Regions from separate parts of the Salimicrobium salexigens genome, predicted to be linked through region 1. Evidence: predicted binding sites of a transcription regulator. Region 1 holds the regulator's gene; the other holds the start of a gene.

The links. Region 1 encodes LexA, which represses DNA repair genes until DNA is damaged. Its sites were predicted from a motif close to CGAACATATGTTCG; they were not measured.
Region 2: BW931_RS01440 (2OG-Fe dioxygenase family protein) is a predicted target of LexA. The motif match lies at 3,580-3,593, and genes of this name have one in related genera.

What each region holds. Positions count from the first base shown of each region.
Region 1 is NZ_FTOK01000003.1:182,476-191,606, reverse strand. Features, by position in the region: gene BW931_RS05110 (YneB family resolvase-like protein) at 1-400, opposite strand, end outside; gene lexA (transcriptional repressor LexA) at 701-1,324, shown strand; gene glnA (type I glutamate--ammonia ligase) at 1,459-2,790, opposite strand; gene BW931_RS05095 (MerR family transcriptional regulator) at 2,809-3,213, opposite strand; gene BW931_RS05090 (methionine gamma-lyase family protein) at 3,335-4,555, opposite strand; gene hflX (GTPase HflX) at 4,548-5,798, opposite strand; gene hfq (RNA chaperone Hfq) at 5,990-6,214, opposite strand; gene miaA (tRNA (adenosine(37)-N6)-dimethylallyltransferase MiaA) at 6,255-7,193, opposite strand; gene BW931_RS05070 (helix-turn-helix domain-containing protein) at 7,417-7,773, shown strand; gene mutL (DNA mismatch repair endonuclease MutL) at 7,859-9,131, opposite strand, start outside.
Region 2 is NZ_FTOK01000001.1:278,075-287,205, reverse strand. Features, by position in the region: gene BW931_RS01460 (ABC transporter permease subunit) at 1-470, shown strand, start outside; gene BW931_RS01455 (DUF488 domain-containing protein) at 536-1,093, opposite strand; gene BW931_RS13445 (hypothetical protein) at 1,090-1,266, opposite strand; gene BW931_RS01450 (hypothetical protein) at 1,263-1,730, opposite strand; gene BW931_RS01445 (HAD family hydrolase) at 1,756-2,373, opposite strand; gene BW931_RS01440 (2OG-Fe dioxygenase family protein) at 2,530-3,336, opposite strand; gene BW931_RS13750 (hypothetical protein) at 3,657-3,782, opposite strand; gene BW931_RS01435 (transglutaminase family protein) at 4,179-5,030, opposite strand; gene BW931_RS01430 (alpha-E domain-containing protein) at 5,049-6,014, opposite strand; gene BW931_RS01425 (circularly permuted type 2 ATP-grasp protein) at 6,007-7,461, opposite strand; gene BW931_RS01420 (hypothetical protein) at 7,536-7,802, opposite strand; gene BW931_RS01415 (hypothetical protein) at 7,838-8,080, opposite strand; gene BW931_RS01410 (AMP-binding protein) at 8,233-9,131, shown strand, end outside.

The DNA.
Region 1 (9,131 bases):
TGTTATGAAGATAACGCTGATACTCTTCCACCACTCCGACGATCTGCAGAACCATGGAATCAGACTCGGAAATCTCCATTTCCCCGCTCCCCGTCACCGTATAGATCGTCACATCGAGCTTTTCGAGCTGGTGTAAAAGGGCGATCTTCGTGTTCCCCCTGCCGAGTCTCGTCTCATCCTGAATCAGGAGTGCTTCCGCTTTTTTCGAGGAGAAAATATCAAGTGCACGAAGTATACCTTCCCTTTCGATGGAGTACCCGCTGGCTTTTTCTTCGATAACTTCCACAATATCCATACTATGGTTCTCCGCAAGTTTTTTAAGTTCTTCCTTCTGTCTCTGTATAGACGTAACCTGGGTTTCTTTTTCCGTACTTACTCTGCAATACAAGACCGCTTTCATCCTTACCACCTCTCCCACAGAGAAATGATACAGGATTTAAACACTGGAAACCATTGCAATGTATAGGAAAACCAGACTCAGAATGAACAGAACGATATGAGTAAGATCCTGCTTGGATAATTTATGAAACATGGAATACCTCCCGATAGAACTATTGTTCCTTAGAACTTATGTTCGTGTAAATATCATTATATACGAACTATTGTTCCTGTCAACACAAAAGTTCGAACGCCTGTTTGTATTCCGGCATCCTACGTGCTACAATATATGTAATAAATTTTCTATACAGGATGTGACATTATGACTAACCTATCCAAACGACAGCAGGAAATATTGAATTTCATAAAACAGGAAGTGATCGACAAAGGATATCCCCCGTCCGTCAGGGAAATCGGTAAGTACGTAGGTCTTGCTTCCAGTTCTACCGTACACGGCCACCTCGCGAGACTGGAAAAGAAAGGTTTCATTCGGAGAGACCCGACGAAACCGCGGGCGATCGAAGTGATAGACCTGGAGGAAGGTACTAAAATCCCTAAAGGGGAAGCGACGTTCGCTCCCGTGATCGGTAAAGTAACCGCCGGTGTTCCTATAACTGCAGTAGAGAACATCGAAGAATATCTTCCGGTGCCGGATACGATAAGCAGCACGGAGGAAGATACTTTCATACTCGTCATCCAGGGAGAAAGTATGATAGAAGCCGGCGTTCTTGACGGAGACAAGGTAATCGTCCGTAAGCAGAACACCGCTCAAAACGGAGATATCGTTGTCGGTATGACAGACGAGGGTGAAGCTACAGTGAAGCGATTCTTCAAAGAAGCGGATCACGTACGCCTTCAGCCGGAAAACTCCTCCATGGAGCCTATCCTTCTCGATGACGTCACCATTCTCGGAAAAGTGGTCGGCTTATTCAGGAACGTACACTGAACCGCTCCCCCTGTATACACTTAAAAATCCTCCATTACCGGCCGGTAATGGAGGATTTTTAATTTAGTTTTATGGTTTTATGGTCATGTAAATCTAAACGTTCTCAACGGAAATTCCCCTGAGAGAGGTTCCCATTAATACGTCTGCAGATACTGCTCCCTCTCCCAAGGGTGTACCTGGGTACGGAACATGTTCCACTCGATTTCTTTCGCTTCGATAAAGTGCTCATACAGGTGTTCGCCCAACGCCTTCACCATCACATCATTCTTCTTAAGTTCCTGAAGTGCATCATACAGTGTAGCCGGAAGATCGGTCACTCCCGCTTCTCTGCGCTCTTCCTCATCCATCACGTAAATGTTGCGATCCACCGGTTCAGGTACCTCCAGTTTGTTCTCGATACCGTCGAGACCCGCAGCAAGCAGAGCGGCCATCCCCATATACGGGTTGGCAGCCGGATCGACACTGCGTACTTCGATACGTGTACTCACTCCACGGGACGTCGGAACGCGGATGAGCGGACTTCTGTTCTGGGACGACCAGGCTACATAAGAAGGAGCTTCGTATCCCGGAACGAGACGCTTATAGGAATTCACTATCGGGTTGGTTATTGCCGTGAAAGCCATGGCATGCTTCAGAATACCGGCAGTAAACTGGTAAGCTACATCCGAGAGCTGTTCTTTGCCGTTCTCATCGAAGAAAGCATTTCCTTCTTCCGTGAACAGAGACATGTTTGCGTGCATACCGGAACCGTTCACTCCGAAGAGAGGTTTAGGCATAAACGTTGCATGCAGACCGTGTTTACGGGCGATGGTTTTAACAACGAGTTTAAACGTCTGGATATCGTCACAGTGCTTCACTGCTTCCGAATATTTGAAGTCGATTTCATGCTGCCCGGGAGCGACTTCGTGGTGGGAAGCTTCAATTTCGAAACCCATCTCCTCAAGCTCCAGTACGATATCCCGTCGACAGTTCTCCCCGAGGTCGGTCGGAGCAAGGTCGAAGTAGCCGCCTTTATCGTTCAGTTCAAGGGTAGGATTCATGTTTTCATCCATCTTGAACAGGAAAAATTCCGGTTCGGTACCAAGGTTAAAAGCGGAGAAACCGAGCTCTTCCATTCTTTTCAGGTTGCGCTTCAGGTTATAGCGGGGGCACCCTTCGAATGGAGTACCATCCGTGTTGTAAATGTCACAGATGAATCGTGCCACTTTCCCTTTCTCGGAAGTCCATGGAAGTACGAGAAAAGAATCGAAATCCGGTACCAGATACATATCGGACTCCTCGATTCGTACGAATCCTTCAATGGAAGAACCGTCGAACATCATCACTCCATCCAGAGCTTTGTCGAGCTGACTGAACGGGATCTCCACGTTTTTAATAATACCGAGCATATCCGTAAACTGCAGACGGATGAATTTGACGTTCTCTTCCTCGATCTTCTTGTAAATTTCTTCTCTTGTTAAGCCCATGCGTGTGCCTCCCATAATTTAGTGAAAGAATCTTGATAATTCTCCCTGTCTGAGTCCAAAATTTCCTTTTCCTGCATCATTCTCAATTTCCTTACGAAGCATTTTCCGTAACTCTTTTTCGCTGAGCTGATGGTAGACTTCCTGTACTTCCCCGGGTTTGTAATCAGGGCGGGGCGTTTCCTGTTTCAAATCGAACACCTGCCTGATACCCGCAAGATTGACCCCTTTTTCTACAAGTGATTTAATCTCAAGAAGCCGGTCTACATCATTAAACGAAAACAGTCGCTGATTCCCTTTGGAACGGGCCGGAGTCACCAGCCCATTCTGCTCGTAATAACGAATTTGCCTCGGAGTGAGGGCAGTAAGGGATTGGACGATTCCCATAGAAAACAGCGGCATGGAACGTCGTACTTCATCACTCACTTCTGCCACCCCCTCCAAGAATTCTTACTATTATTATAATTCAAAACAAACAATTGTCAAGCGATGTCAGGAAAGTTGACATGAAAAAAGCCGGAGTATTCCGGCTTCCTTTCGTAGTTCCCTATGACGTAACAGCATTTACGGCACGCCGCACTGCTATTTTCACGTGTTCCGCCGTTAGTCCTCCCTGGACAAAAGCCATGTAGGGAGGCCGGAGCGGGCCGTCTGCTGTCAGTTCAAGGCTCGCACCCTGAATAAACGTGCCGGCCGCCATAATGACGTCGGAATCATATCCCGGAAGCGGGCCCGGTTCCGGAAGGGCGAAGGCATTTACCGGTGAAGCTTTCTGGATCTCCCGGCAGAAATCGACCATCTGCTCCGCATTGTCGAAGTACACTGTCTGAATCAGGTCCGTACGGTATTCATCATAGGACGGTTTTGTCCGGAATCCGTAACTATCCAGATATTTCGCCGTGTAAACCGCTCCTTTCAGAGCTTCCCCGACTACGTGGGGGGCGATGAATATACCCTGGTACATCTCCTGCAGAACGGAAAGCGTGGCACCCATTTCCTTGCCGAGTCCTGGAGCCGTCAGCCGGTGTGCACAGGCAGTAATCAGTTCTTTCCGCCCGGCTATGTATCCGCCCGTACGTACAATACCGCCGCCGGGGTTCTTGATGAGGGAGCCTGCGATCAGATCGGCTCCCGCTTCCAGTGGTTCCGCTTTCTCTACAAATTCCCCGTAACAATTGTCCACAAAAACAATCGCATCAGGTTTCACTGTTTTTATTTCCTTTACCATTCCTTCAATATCCTCAATAGTAAAAGAAGGTCTGTCTGCATACCCCTTGGACCTCTGGATGGCTACCATTTTCGTTCGTGAAGTGATGACTTCCCGGAAACGCTCTGCATCCACCTCCCCTTCTTTTAAAGGTAAGGCACGATAACTGATGCCGAAGTCGTGCAGGGATCCGTGGTCTGCTCCTTCCCCGGCAGGTACAATTACTTCACGGAGAGTGTCATAGGGTTCGCCCGTCACATACAGAAGCTCATCCCCCGGACGGAGAACACCGAAAAAAGCGGTGGAAATCGCATGGGTACCCGAAACGAGCTGAGGTCTGACAAGCGCATCTTCAGCTCCGAATATTTCCGCATAAACTCCTTCGAGCGTATCTCTTCCTTCATCGTCATAGCCATAGCCTGTCTCCGAATGGAAATGACGATCCGCTACGTTCTGATTTTGAAAAGCATCCAGCACTTTTTCCTGATTATGCAGCACAACGTCCTCGATCTTTTCTTTGTAAGGACGGACTTCCTCTTCTATATTCACAATATCATTCATCTTTATGCTCCTTCGGTATTACTTTATCCCTCAAAGGGTGCAGAGGGTCAATATATCCGTGCACTACGTACTCCCCGCGCTCTTCAAGGAAGTCGCGTACGTAAACGAGCGTGTTAAGCTCCAGTGTTTTTAAGAATTTACCTTCTTCCGCTTTCACATACGTATGGTAGGGATCCCAGTTTTCCGATAGTACTTCTTCAATTGCCGATAATACGTCCCCGACTCCTCTGTCATCTTTAAAGGAAGTCTGGACCGACGGCTTTTCCATCGGTGTAAATGGTCCCTCCACCTTATCCTGCTTATTATAAACGGTAAGCCGTGGCAAATTCTCGGCTCCAAGTTCTTCAAGAAGAGAGAGGACCGTTTTTTCATGCTGGTCATGATCGGAGGCCGAGGCATCCACGATGTGCAGAATGAAGTCGGCTTCCGTCACTTCTTCGAGAGTGGAACGGAAGGCGGCAATCAATGTTGTAGGCAGGTGCTGTATGAAACCTACCGTATCGGACATGAGAACTTCGAGCCCCGATGGGAGCTGGGTCTGCCGCGTCAACGGATCGAGTGTAGCGAACAGCTTATCCTCCTGCAGAGAATCGGCGGAAGTTATTTTATTGAAAAAGGTCGTCTTTCCGGCGTTCGTATATCCGACGATCGCCACCTGAAACGCACTGTTCTCTTTCCTTCGTTCTCTGTATTGCTTCCTGTGCTCCACGACCTGATCGAGTCTCGTCCTTACATCACGGATCCTCCTTCTGATGTGGCGGCGGTCCGTTTCCAGCTTCGTTTCCCCAGGGCCTCGCGTACCTATTCCGCCTCCAAGTCTCGACAACTGAACGCCCTGACCCGACAGTCTCGGGAGGAGGTATTGTAACTGGGCAAGTTCCACCTGCAGTTTACCTTCTTTAGTTTTGGCCCTATATGCAAAAATGTCCAGAATCAGCTGGCTTCTGTCTATTACTCTGACTTCCAGTCGGTTCGTAATGTTTCGGAGCTGAGTCGGTGACAGTTCATCATTGATGATTACCAGTTCAATATCATCTTCCTCTATAACACCTCTCGCTTCTTCCAGCTTCCCGTCGCCAAGATAATGAGCTTTATGAGGTTTTTCCAGCTGCTGGACAAGTACACTCACAACTTCGCCCCCGGCAGTTTTTGTTAAATCTTTCAGTTCTTCCAGTGAATAATCGAATGTTTCTTTTTTTCTCGGGTCTTTTCTTGCTAAAATCAACGCCTTCTCTTTATCCAAAGATAAGCATCCCCCTTTAATAAAAGTCTTTATTACTGCAGTCTTCCCGCTGTGGACCGATTTCATCCCTCCGGGAACGGATTCTTTCTGCCTGATATCCTCTCATACTGTATCATCAGGGAAAAAGGAAGCAAATTAAGTTCGAAAGGCAGACTTTTTTCAATAATAAAACCGGGCCAAAAGCGCCCGGTTTACATGTCTTCTAATGTAACATTTTTATTCGGAGAAAAAGTGGAAATCGCATGTTTGAAGATCAACTGCTGCTTCCCTTCAGTTTCAACGAGCACTGTAAAGTTATCGAAAGCTTTAATAGTTCCCTTTAACTGGAAACCGTTCAGCAGGAACAGCGTCAATGGAATCTTATCCTTACGCAACTGATTCAAGTAATTATCCTGAATATTCACTGTCTGGCTCATAAAATGATCCTCCTCCATTCTATCTCTCTAGCTTAACAGTTTATTTCTCCGGCAACATCAAAAATCCTTCTAAATCTGACAAAATTAAAGAAACTTTTTCTGCAAAATTCTCCTCGGTCACTTCATACCAATCTACGGGAAGCTTATTTTTGAAATACGTATACTGTCGTTTGGCGTATCTCCTTGAGTTTCTCTGCAGAAGTGCTACCGCTTCCTCCAACTCCTCCCCCCCCTCCAGATAAGGGATCATTTCTTTGTAACCGATAGCTTTCATCGCCTGGGTCTCTTTCGGATATTTTTCCAGCAGATTGCTGACTTCTCCCGGAAGTCCGTCTTTGACCATGGAATTGACTCTTTGGTCAATTCTGTTATACAACATACTCCTTTCCATCTCGAGACCGATCATTCTGAAGTTGTAAAATGGAGGCTGTTGCAGTGACTCATGCTCGGATTTCGTCTTTCCGGTGACTTCATAAATTTCTAAAGCTCTAAGTACGCGTTTCGTATTATTGGGGTGAACTCTCCCCGCTTCATCCGGATCGATCAAGGTAAGCCGTTCATGCATCTTCTCTTTGCCTTCCTGTTCGAGTTCACATGCCAGCCTTCCGCTTTTCACAGGATCCCGCGGAGTGTCGGAAAAGGAATAATCATATAGGAGGCCCTGAATATACATACCTGTACCCCCTACTATCACCGGCACTTTCCCTCTCGAAAAAATGTCTTCGATCAGCTCTCTACCCCGGTCCTGAAACTCCGCAGCCGAAAACGTGTCATTGGGGTACTTGATATCGATCATGTGATGAGGCACGCCTCCCGCTTCCGAATGCGTGATTTTCGCCGTTCCTATATCCATTCCTTTATAAATCTGCATGGAATCCCCGCTGATCACCTCCCCGTCAAATGCTTTACAGACTTCTACTCCCAGTTTCGATTTCCCTACCGCAGTGGGTCCCACAATGGAGACAACTTTTCTATTCATTAAAAAAATCCCCGCTTTCTAATCTGTATTTTACACCATTCCCATCCCGAACTACAGAGGTAACTGAAAACGTTATGTGTTTGTATCTGAATCCGTTACTTAAAACTAACGTTTTCGGTTACACAAACTAAACTTTGGCGTTAGTTTTTTTAAAGATTTTCGTTAGTTCCTCTTTCCAAATCCGTTATACTGTAGTACTATAGCATTTAGGAGCGTGATATCGATGCTTAACGAGAGAATCAAAAAGTTAAGGAAAGAAAATCGTTATACACAGCAGGAACTGGCCGAAGAAATTGAAGTCACCTCCCAAGTAGTGTCCAACTGGGAGAGGGCCTACACCTTTCCTGATGTAAATGACGTCAGAAACTTAGCCAAAGCTTTACATACAACATCCGACTACCTGCTTGGTCTCTCCGATTATTCGGTGGATCAATATTCGAGAATACTTCGTCACCTGGAAGAAATAGACCTTTCCTGTCCACTGTTTCTCCAATATGACAAATTGACGGAGCTGGATGCACAAAATATCCATCAGCTGGAAAACTACTTTCAGTTTTTACTGCAGCAACAGCAGAACTGAAGCCCCTTTTCCGGCATATATTTTCACATAAGAAAAAGGATGACGTTAAGATTACTTTAACGTCATCCTTTTTACGTATCCGAAATTAATTCATGACTCTTTTAAACATTTTCTCAATATCATATTCGGAAAAGAAGACGATGATAGGACGGCCGTGAGGGCATGTAAAAGGATCTTCGGCAGCTGCAAGATCATCAAGTAACACTTCCATATCCCTCATCGTCAAGTGGTGGTTAGCCTTTATTGATCCTTTGCAGGACATGAGCGCCGCCGCATCATTCCGGAAGCTTTCAATGTTAATGTTGTTGGACTGTTCCAATTCCTCTACAATCTCTTCGATAATCTCCCCTTCATACCCTTTCGGAAACCATTCAGGATGAGAACGGACAATAAACGTATTCGTTCCGAACGATTCGAAGAATACACCGATGTTTTCGAGTATGTGACTGTTTTCTTCAATTTTCAAAGCGGTTTTGGCAGGAAATGTGAAGGTCAACGGGACAAGAAGTTCCTGCACTGTCTGATCCGGTTCCCCCAGCTTTTTTTTGAAACGTTCGTATTTGACCCTTTCCTGTGCAGCATGCTGATCTATCATGTACATGCCTCTTTCATTCTGTGCAATAATATAAGTTCCGTGGAGCTGACCGACCGGATACATATGAGGAACTCTTTGCGTGTTCTTCTCTTCTTCCTGCCGGATATCTCCGGAGTCTTTCACTGTTTCTTCTGCCGGCTCAGGTTCCAAAGGGAACGGATTTTCTTTCTCCGGCCCGGGAGTACTTTCATCTGTACGTTCTGTTTCGTAACTTTGATTGCTGTTGGCTGTAATCTCAGAAACCCGCGGTTTTTCAAAAACCATGGAGGTCTGTTCACTTTTATCTTCTTTTTTGTTGATCGTCGAAGTCCCTTCCGGTATCAGCGTTTCTTCCCGGAAGGCTTGTTTAATCGTATTCTGAATAAGTTCGAAAAGTTCCTGTTCTTTGCTGAATCTGACCTCGAGTTTGGCGGGGTGAACGTTCACATCCAGAAGGGAGGGATCCATATCAATATTAATAAGGGCTACGGGGTATTTCCCTAAAGGAAGCAGCGTATCATAGCCTTTGAGAATCGCCTGGACGAGTTTAGGGTTACGGATAAACCTTCCGTTCACTATCAAAGACATATAAGCCCTTGAAGCACGGGTGATTTCCGGTCTTCCAATCAGCATCTCAAGCTTGAAATCTTTATCTTCGGCAGACGTTCTCTTCATCTTTCTTGCTACGTTACTTCCATATATTTGAGAAAGGACCTGCAGCTGATCTCCACGTCCGCTCGTCTGGAATAACGTTTTCCCCTGATGCTCCAGACTTACTTTTACG
Region 2 (9,131 bases), on a different contig from region 1:
TCTCCAGGGTTCAGATTGCTTTTACTCAGATGATGGTTCTGCTGAGCGGTCTTATCATTATACATGTCCTGAATTTCGGCGGGGGACTGGCTGCCGGCGAACTGCTGATAGATGAGCAGAATGCGATAGCCATGAAAGATTTTTTTCAGATCAACTTTGTGGGGTTTTTGTTATTTTTTGCAGTAGGGGGGTACTCTTTCCTCGTGTCTTCCCTGCTGAACGATGAGAGGTCGGCGTTAGCGACAGCAGGCGGGTTGACCTTCCTTTTTTACGGAATGAATATGATTGGAAAGATTGTGACCGATGTCGACTGGTTACGGAACATCACTCCCTTTTCGCTTTATGAACCCGGAAAAATCGCCGGAGGAGATGCGGAAGTATGGACATCTTCTCTCATACTTACGGGTATTGGAATCCTTGCTTATACTCTGGCAATCGTTCTGTTCAGGCATCGGAACCTCCCGTTGTAAAAGTCTGCCATACAGGAAGATCGATACTCAGGTTCAAAAGGAATCAGGCCCCCGGCATGTTTCTTTCACCTGTTTTCCGGATACACGACCACCCCGTCTTTCTCGATGATAGGCATCGCTCCCCACCGGCCCTGCTCGTGTTTTACCAGGGAAATTCCATCCTTTTCATCTAAAATATGATAGACATCCCATCCGTTCGCTTCCAGCCAGTTACTGACAAGCAGTCTGTGACAGCGGGACGGGTGTCTTTCCGCACAAAAATACGCAACATCCTTCTCACCGGCCAGTGCTTCGAGCCCGACTATTCCTTCCCTGAACTCCTCCGTCAGTGTATAGTCTGCATAATTGTGAAAGGACTGGTTCTCCCAGGCTCCGTTCACCTCCGACTGCACGTGGCCTGCTTTATTGCGTCGTCCTGCAAGGAGAGGGTGGTAGGAGTATGAAAACCCTCCCCCCGCCAGCCACTTCTTCATGTTCTCCTGATTGAAATGGGGAAACTTACGACTCGCCGGAAACGCCCGTACATCCGCCACCGCATTCACTTTCGCCTCTTTCAGCATAGAAAGAAAGAACTGTTTCGAGTGGGAAGAGTGTCCAATCGTATATATGTAAGGTTTCCTCATTCCCGGGAACCCTGCTTTAACCGGCGAACCTCTTCTTCCAGTCTGGTAATTTTTTTTGCGTTGATCTCGACTACTGCGTAAACAATCCCTATCACAAAGCCCAGGATCGCTCCTCTCCACCCAAGAGTGATCAGCCCGACGAACGCTGCCATCAGTATGTAAAAAAATATCATTCTTTTCCTCCCCTTCTAAATCTTTCTGAGTTTCTTTCCGCTTTGTTCCTTATTTCCTGTTTAAAGTCCCGAACGTCTTCTTCTGAAAGATTTTCCTTTTCCACCAGTGTTTCTCTGCGCTTTTTTCCGTATTCAATGACGAGCTCTTCTTCTCTTTCCACAAGTCCCGTCATGTCCCCGAGAAGCACTTCTTTTTTATTGAAAAACGGGCCATTGCGTATGAGTACAGCCTGGTCATCGACTGTTATATATTCTTTTCCCGATCTCGTAAAAAAGTAGAAAGTGTTTATTACCCCGGAAATAATGATGACTCCTGTCACAATTTGGATGAAACTGAGAAGCAGAGGGGAAGGGTCTATCGAGGCCATAGTAATAATGTTGGCTGCAACAGCAGCCATTGCCTGCCACAGAGATTTGAGGCCCTCACGCTTCCACTTCTTGGAATTTTTATAACGATACTCCATAGATACCCTCCAATCAAGATACCGATTATAACAGAGACTGTAGATCGGCGAATGTTTCAATCGTCTGCTCGGCCCTGTCCACCTCACCAAATCCGTAGGATGCGTAGTAGAAAGGAAGGCCTGCACTTTGAGCGGCTTCTTTATCTCCCGAGGTATCCCCCACATAAATCGGGCTGTTAAGATCGTTTCTTTTCACCACGAGCTGAATATTCTCTGCTTTGGAGAGGCCGGTACGTCCAGGATTTTCAAAGTCCTTAAAATATTTCTCCAGCTGATGGGCCTGAAGAAACGCTTCAATATAGCCGTCCTGGCAGTTACTTACGATAAACAGAGGATAGTTGTTATAAAGGTGCTGCAGAGTACGTTCCACCCCTTCGTATAATTCCCCACCCTGTTTTTTAATTACTTCGATCTCCGCTTCAAAACAATTGTGGATAATCTTTTCACCCTCAGACTGATCAAGATGCGGGAATAACTTCTTAACTACTTCTTCTGTTTGGAGTCCCATTATAGATTCCATATCTTCCCGACTAAGTTCTTTTTCTTCGGGACGATGTGCCTGAATTGTTTCATTCCAGGCATCTTTCACCGTGGAAATGGGATCCCATAGAGTCCCGTCTAAATCAAAGATAACACTATCCATGAATCATCACTCCTTTTTACGGCCCATAATCTTGCATCCGTTCCGTCCTGAACAGGCAATGAGCAATTTGTTATTTTCGTAATCTTTCCTGTACCCTATATGGACAAAGACTCGTGGCAAGAGAGCGATTTCGCCTCCCTCTGTGCATTTTGTTTGTCAGTCGGCGAACATTAAGTTTCCCTGTCTCAACTGTTTTGAAATCTCCTCCGGGTCAGGACAGACAGTGGGCTGGAAATCAATCAGTATCATCGAACGTTCCCCCTTCATTTCTTCTTTCCCTTTCGTTACGGGAGCAACATAATGACTGACCATCGGATCGAACACTCCATATGATTCGAGAGGGGAAGTCAGCGTCATCTGCTTCAGCAGCTGTTTCTCGTTTACGTTTTCCGGTACTTCTCCCGCTACATGAGGAGTGCCTATAGCATTCCCGCCCCCTTCTGCGTTCTGACGATGGACAAGATGGGCGAACGTGAATGGTTCCCCGTCCTGATGGAGATGGTTCGGAGAAGACACTGCAATTTCCTGTTCATTATCCACTTCCAGTTTCACAAAATGAACCCCGGCGTGAATAGGGAGAAGAAGGTCTTCCTCTCTCCAGAACGTCTGTCTGTAATCGAACAGAATGATGTCATCAAGCAGACGGTTCTCCCGCATTTTCTCTGAAATAGCCGGAAAATCACGGGCGCTGTCCGTATATTCAGGGTTGAAGCTCCCCTGGAAATACTTGTACATTTCTCCCTCTTCGGTCCGAACGGAAGGCAACCACTGGACATGGCCTGTGCCCGGTATAATCACCGCTCTCCCGTATCTTCTGTATCTGTTCAGTTCCTGCGCATACGAGTCTGCCGGCAGCGTAGCGAACTCCTGTTTGATTTCCTCCAGCTCTTCTTCAAGGTGACGGGTCTTCAGTATATTTTTCAGATCGTAATATTCATACCCGAAACGTTTCAAATAACTCACTTTCTTCTCCTCCTGTTGCTCATAATAATACTTTTCTTATGGTGTAAAATACCGCCGGTCAATATTGGCTGATTCAAATTAAAAACCGGTACGTACGAATGCCGGAATCGTCACTTTCTGTTATTGATAGTGTGAAAAATGATAAACGTAATCAGAAAGAAGAATACAAGACCGGCGCCGATCAGCATATCAATCACAAATTCCAATCCCCTCTTCCTCCTTTCCCGTACAGTAAAGCAGTATCAAACACATATTCTCACGTCTGAAATTATTTTATCATAGAAAAAATCCCTCTGCTTAAGCAGAGGGGGAGGCAGGAGTCATTCCGGCAGCGGAGTCTTTTCCGAAATGAAACCTTTCGTTACCATTTCTTTCCGGAAATCTTTCTGAATCTCTTCCTGCAGCAGAAGCACATCTTCTTCAATATAACCACCAGTCGCAGCCACCGAATGATTAGAAAAAAATCGTCGTGTGATCGATCCGTAAGGGCTTTGCCCGGACGTGCTTCTGCAAGCCTTTCCCGTGACAGGGTCAGAATCAAAGCACCTGAGCTCCAGACCCTGGGCATGCTGAATGGTCTCTTTAACTTTTCTTTATTCATTACCTTACTAAAGAGAAACATACCCTTCTTTATTCAAAACTCTGTCAGAAATTATTCTTTTGTTGCATAGACAAGGATATCTTTCCCATCTATAATGTGGGTATGCTCTTATAAAGAGCATTCATGTGAGAAAGACCTCCCAACCTCCGGGAGGAAGACTCATCTGCACATGTTAATTCAGAAACATCGAACAGCGCTCCTTCCACCCGCCGGTGGGGGAGCGCCTTTTTAAATTTGTCGCTTACTCTTCCAAAAGCGTTACGCTTACACTTACGTCGAGGTTCTGTCCCCCTCCGCGATATACCCCCTGCAGCGGACTTACATCTGCATAGTCACGCCCCGTGCCGATTCGTATATGATTCTCCAGCGCTTCTACGTTGTTCGTCGGATCGAGTCCCGTCCAGCCGACACCAGGAACCATCACTTCCACCCAGGCATGAGTGGCAGCGTCCCCGACGAGAGCCGAATCTTCCCCGATATATAAATATCCACTGGCGTACCGGGCCGGTATCCCGTTCCCCCTTAACACTGCAATCATAATATGAGCAAAGTCCTGACACACCCCTCCCTGCAAAGGCCATGCTTCGTGTGCTTTCGTATTCACATCCGTCGTGGTTGTATTGTAAAACAGCGTATTGTGCACGTATCTCATCAGGTCGATAGAAAACTGAATCGGATCCGTCGGATCACCGACATTTTTAGTAAGCAGATCAATCTGTTCTTTGTACATGAATGTATAGGGTGTTTCGTTCAGGTAGGCCAGATAGTGTTTGCGAAAAAGCTCGGAATGAAATATCTGCTTCATTTCGTCCGAATAGCGGATCATATCGATAAAAGGGCTCTTCTGAATACTGACCGTTGAAATCGTTTTGACCGTCAAATGTTTATGTTTTTCGGGAATAAAAAATGTTTCCACGTGATTCCCCCACACATCGACGTGCTCTTTTATTACAGAGACAGGCGAGATCTCCGAACGGTAGGCCAATACCCGCTGGCATTCATCGGAACGCGGTTTTAACCGAATGTGGTTCATGCTTTGATCTACGGATGTTTCATAGTGGAATTTATTTGTGTGTTCAATTTGGTATTTCATAAAATCGTTTGCTCCTTCTCATGTTGAGGATGTTGGTACAGAAAGATAGTAGGTTTCCATAAACAGACTGCTTAAAGCGATGCACTGCTTCTGAAAATGGTCAAGAAACCTCATAAGTTCTTCCATGTTCATGTCTTTAATCCCGGTATCGCTGATTTCTGCAAGAATCACATCTGTAAGCTGAAACAGCTCTTCCGAATAGTGATGCACCTGCCCGCCTTCAAGATCCATTATCGCTTCTTTAATATGCGTCATACAGTAGTTTATCGACCTCGGAAACTTTTCTTCTTTTACAAGAAAATCAAGGACGTACGCAGAGTCCATGGTCGGCGGATGTTCTTTGATGAATGAATCGTATCCGTTCAGGAACCTGAGAGCAGCCAGCCAGTAGTAATAATTGTTCGTTGTATGTTGAAGGGGTTCCCGCCTTTGTTTCTCACAGACGACGTTCAGAATACGGGCTGTCTTCTCCGCACGCTCAAGCCACTTGCCAACCTTGATGAACGTATATGGTACCCCTCTGGTCATTGAGGATTCTATTACCCCCTGCGCGGTCATAGAGGTGCGGGTGACTGTTTTCAAATAGTCTTTCGTCCGTGCCAGTGTCCCTATATTTCCTCCGCTGTCCTGATGATCAAGATGGAATTCATTGAGAATCTCCCACAACTCGCCCGGGATAATATCACGCGTATTCTTAGTGTTCTCTCTCGCGACTTTCATACAGTTCTCGATGGAATTGGGATTAATCGGATTCATTGTCAGATACTCGATCATAGTCCCTCTTTCCATTCTCGAATAATGATTGATGTAGTCCCGGTAGGAAGCACAAATCTCAAGCACTTCTTCCCAGTCCCTGTCCAGCACTTGCTGATCAGCCGCTTCGAGCATATTTATAAGCTGAACATTCAGTACCCGGGCGTTATTTTCGGAACGCTCCAGGTTTCTCGCCATCCAGTATAAAGCGTCTGCCGTCCGACTAAGCATCTGTTTCGCCTCCTCCCGACAAAATCCACGTATCTTTGCCGCCTCCTCCCTGAGAAGAGTTGACGACGAGTGACCCTTCTTTCAGGGCAACCCTCGACAACCCTCCGGGAAGCACATTCATCTCCGTTCCGTTCATGACGAAAACCCGTAAATCCACGTGACACGGATAAACATTCCCACCCTGAAAAGCCGGAGCCCGCGACAGTTTGATAGTAGGCTGGGCAATGTACTGATTCGGCTGTTCTATCACTTTCTCACGGAAAAGCGCTCTTTCTTCTTCCGTGGACTGAGGACCGATAAGCATATCGTAGCCCCCGGAAGCCCCGACGTTTTTAATAACCAGTTCTTCCATATTCTCTAAAACGTATTGAAGACGTTCCGGATCACTGAGAAAATATGTTTCCACGTTTGGAATAAGAGGTTCCTCTCCGAGATAAAAACGGATCATTTCGGGAACGTATACGTACATCGCTTTATCGTCCGCAACGCCATTCCCTATTCCGTTCAGGATAGCTACGTTACCTTTCTTATATGCATCAAGAAGTCCGTTCACTCCGAGAGCCGAATCCGGCCGGAAAGCTTCCGGGTCAAGAAAATCATCATCAATACGCCTATAAATAATATCGACCCGTTTCAGACCGCGTATCGTTTTCATGTAGACGACTCCGCCTTGAACGAAGAGATCTCTGCCCTCCACGAGCTCGATACCCATCTGCTGAGTCAGAAACATGTGATCATAATATGCGGAATTGTAACTCCCCGGAGTCAGAAGTACCACATTCGCCTCTCCTTTACATCCGGACGGTTTGTGATCGCAGACCGCCTGGTGCAGTTTCGAGAATTCGTGCTCAAGGGTACGGATGGAATGATTGAAAAACAGTTCCGGATACACTTGTCTCATAACGTAGCGATTTTGAAACACGTAGGACATTCCGGAAGGGTTACGCAGATTATCTTCCAGCACACGATACTGCCCATGTTCGTCACGGATGAGATCCACGCCGGAGAGAAAGATATGGTTATCAAGAGGTATATCGACGCCCTGGACCTGTTTCCGGTAATAATAAGGATTATTGTCCACAAGTTCCCGCGGTATAACGCCCTCCTCAATAATTCTGCGTTCATGATAAATATCTTCCAGAAACTTATTCAGAGCCGTCATTCTCTGTTTCATACCTGTTTCGATCATCGCCCATTCCGACTCCGGAATAATGATCGGAATAAAATCGAACGGCATCGTCCTCTCAGTCTGGCCTTCATTATTATAGACGGTAAACGTGATACCCTGACGCAGAAAACTCAGTTGCGCGGTCTCGTGCTTTTCATCCAGTTCCCGAGCCGAAAAACGTTCCACCAGTTTATAAAACCAATCGTAGTGAGGCTTCGGTGTAGCATCACTGTTCATCATTTCATCAAAAAAAGCTCCGGTCTGATAATTTTTGAGCATCGATTCTCCCCCTGACGCAGAATAAATTCACCAATATTCTGAATACTGATTATGTATATACCCTGCTGCGAAAGTTATAAGCCGGCATCCGAGAAAAATATTTGGACGGCAGTGATAAGAGAAAACAATGCCACAATAAAAGAAAACAGACTCCAATACTTTCTCCCTTTTTCATAGTCATCTATTCCGGTAATCGCCAGTACTCCCGAAAGACCGAGAAGCATCAGGTACTGGTAGCTGAAGTCCCCTGTAACCAGTCCATAAAGAGCAAGTCCGGGAGTAACGGTAAAAAACACTCCCCGGATCACCTTCTCCAATATTCCGCCCTTTCCCATATCCATCCACCTCCCGACTTTTGGAATAAAGTTTTTTCATCTTAAAAAAGTTCAACAACGACGAGCGATAGAAAAACGAGTAGTATCACTACATTCACCGTACCGAGAATCTTTCGTCCCTCGGAAAAATCACGTATGGCATTCAGCGTGAACAGAATAGGTATCGCAATAACCAGAAATAACGGCGACATCGATACATCGGTAAACATCGATATAAAGAAATATACAAGGAAAATAATACCGACCCCGAGACTGACCAGATTAATGACTTTCAATTTATCCACTTCCGCTCCTCCTTTCAAGGTATACTCCATTACCTTATTATTCTACAGTATATATTCCAATCGTATCACATCCGTTTTCTTTGCCGCAGTTTCTTATGACTGTCATTTTAGTTATAATGTTTGTAAGCGGTTACTAAAAGGAGGAAATTGAATTGACTACATATGAAGACGTATGGATTCCATCAGAAGAAAAAATGAAGCAAACGAGACTTTATCAATGGATGAAACGGCTGGGATATGAAGATTATAAGCAGTTCCACCAGGCCACTGTTTCGGATATTTCCTGGTTCTGGGACGAAGCGGTAAAGGAAATCGACTTCGAATGGTTCGACAGTTATCAGAAAACACTAGACCTTTCCAGAGGCGCGCCGCATCCCGACTGGTTCCGGGGCGGAACGACCAACGCCACGCTGAATGCTCTGGATAAATGGACAAAAGATGAAGATAAGAAAAATGATATTGCCCTGTACTGGGAAGGGGATAATGGAGACCGGGTGAAGTATACGTTCACTGAACTCGACGAAGAGGTGAATGCTGTCGCCGCAGGTCTCAAAAAACTCGGCATCACTGAAGGAGATATCATCACCATCTACCTCCCCATGCTTCCGGAAACGCTTATCAGCATGCTTGCCATTTCTAAAATAGGTGCCATTTTCTCACCCGCCTTTTCCGGCTATAAAGCGGATGCAGTGAAAACAAGGGTCAACGCATGTGAAGCAAAAGCTATCATCACCGCTGATGGTTTCTTCCGGAGAGGGAAAACTGTCAATATGAAAGAAGAAGCGGATAAAGCTGCGGAAGTTTGCGATTCCCTGGAACACGTTATCGTAGTGGAACGCGCTGGCGTTTCATTTGAAAAGAAACCGAAAGACGTCCTGTTCAACGAAATGAAAGAGCCTAATGCTTCTGTGGAAACGATGGAGAAACACGCGGATGATCCATTTATGCTCATTTATACTTCCGGGACGACAGGCACCCCGAAAGGAGCGGTACATACCCATGCCGGTTTTCCTGTAAAATCGGCTTTTGATGCCGGAATGTGTATGGATGT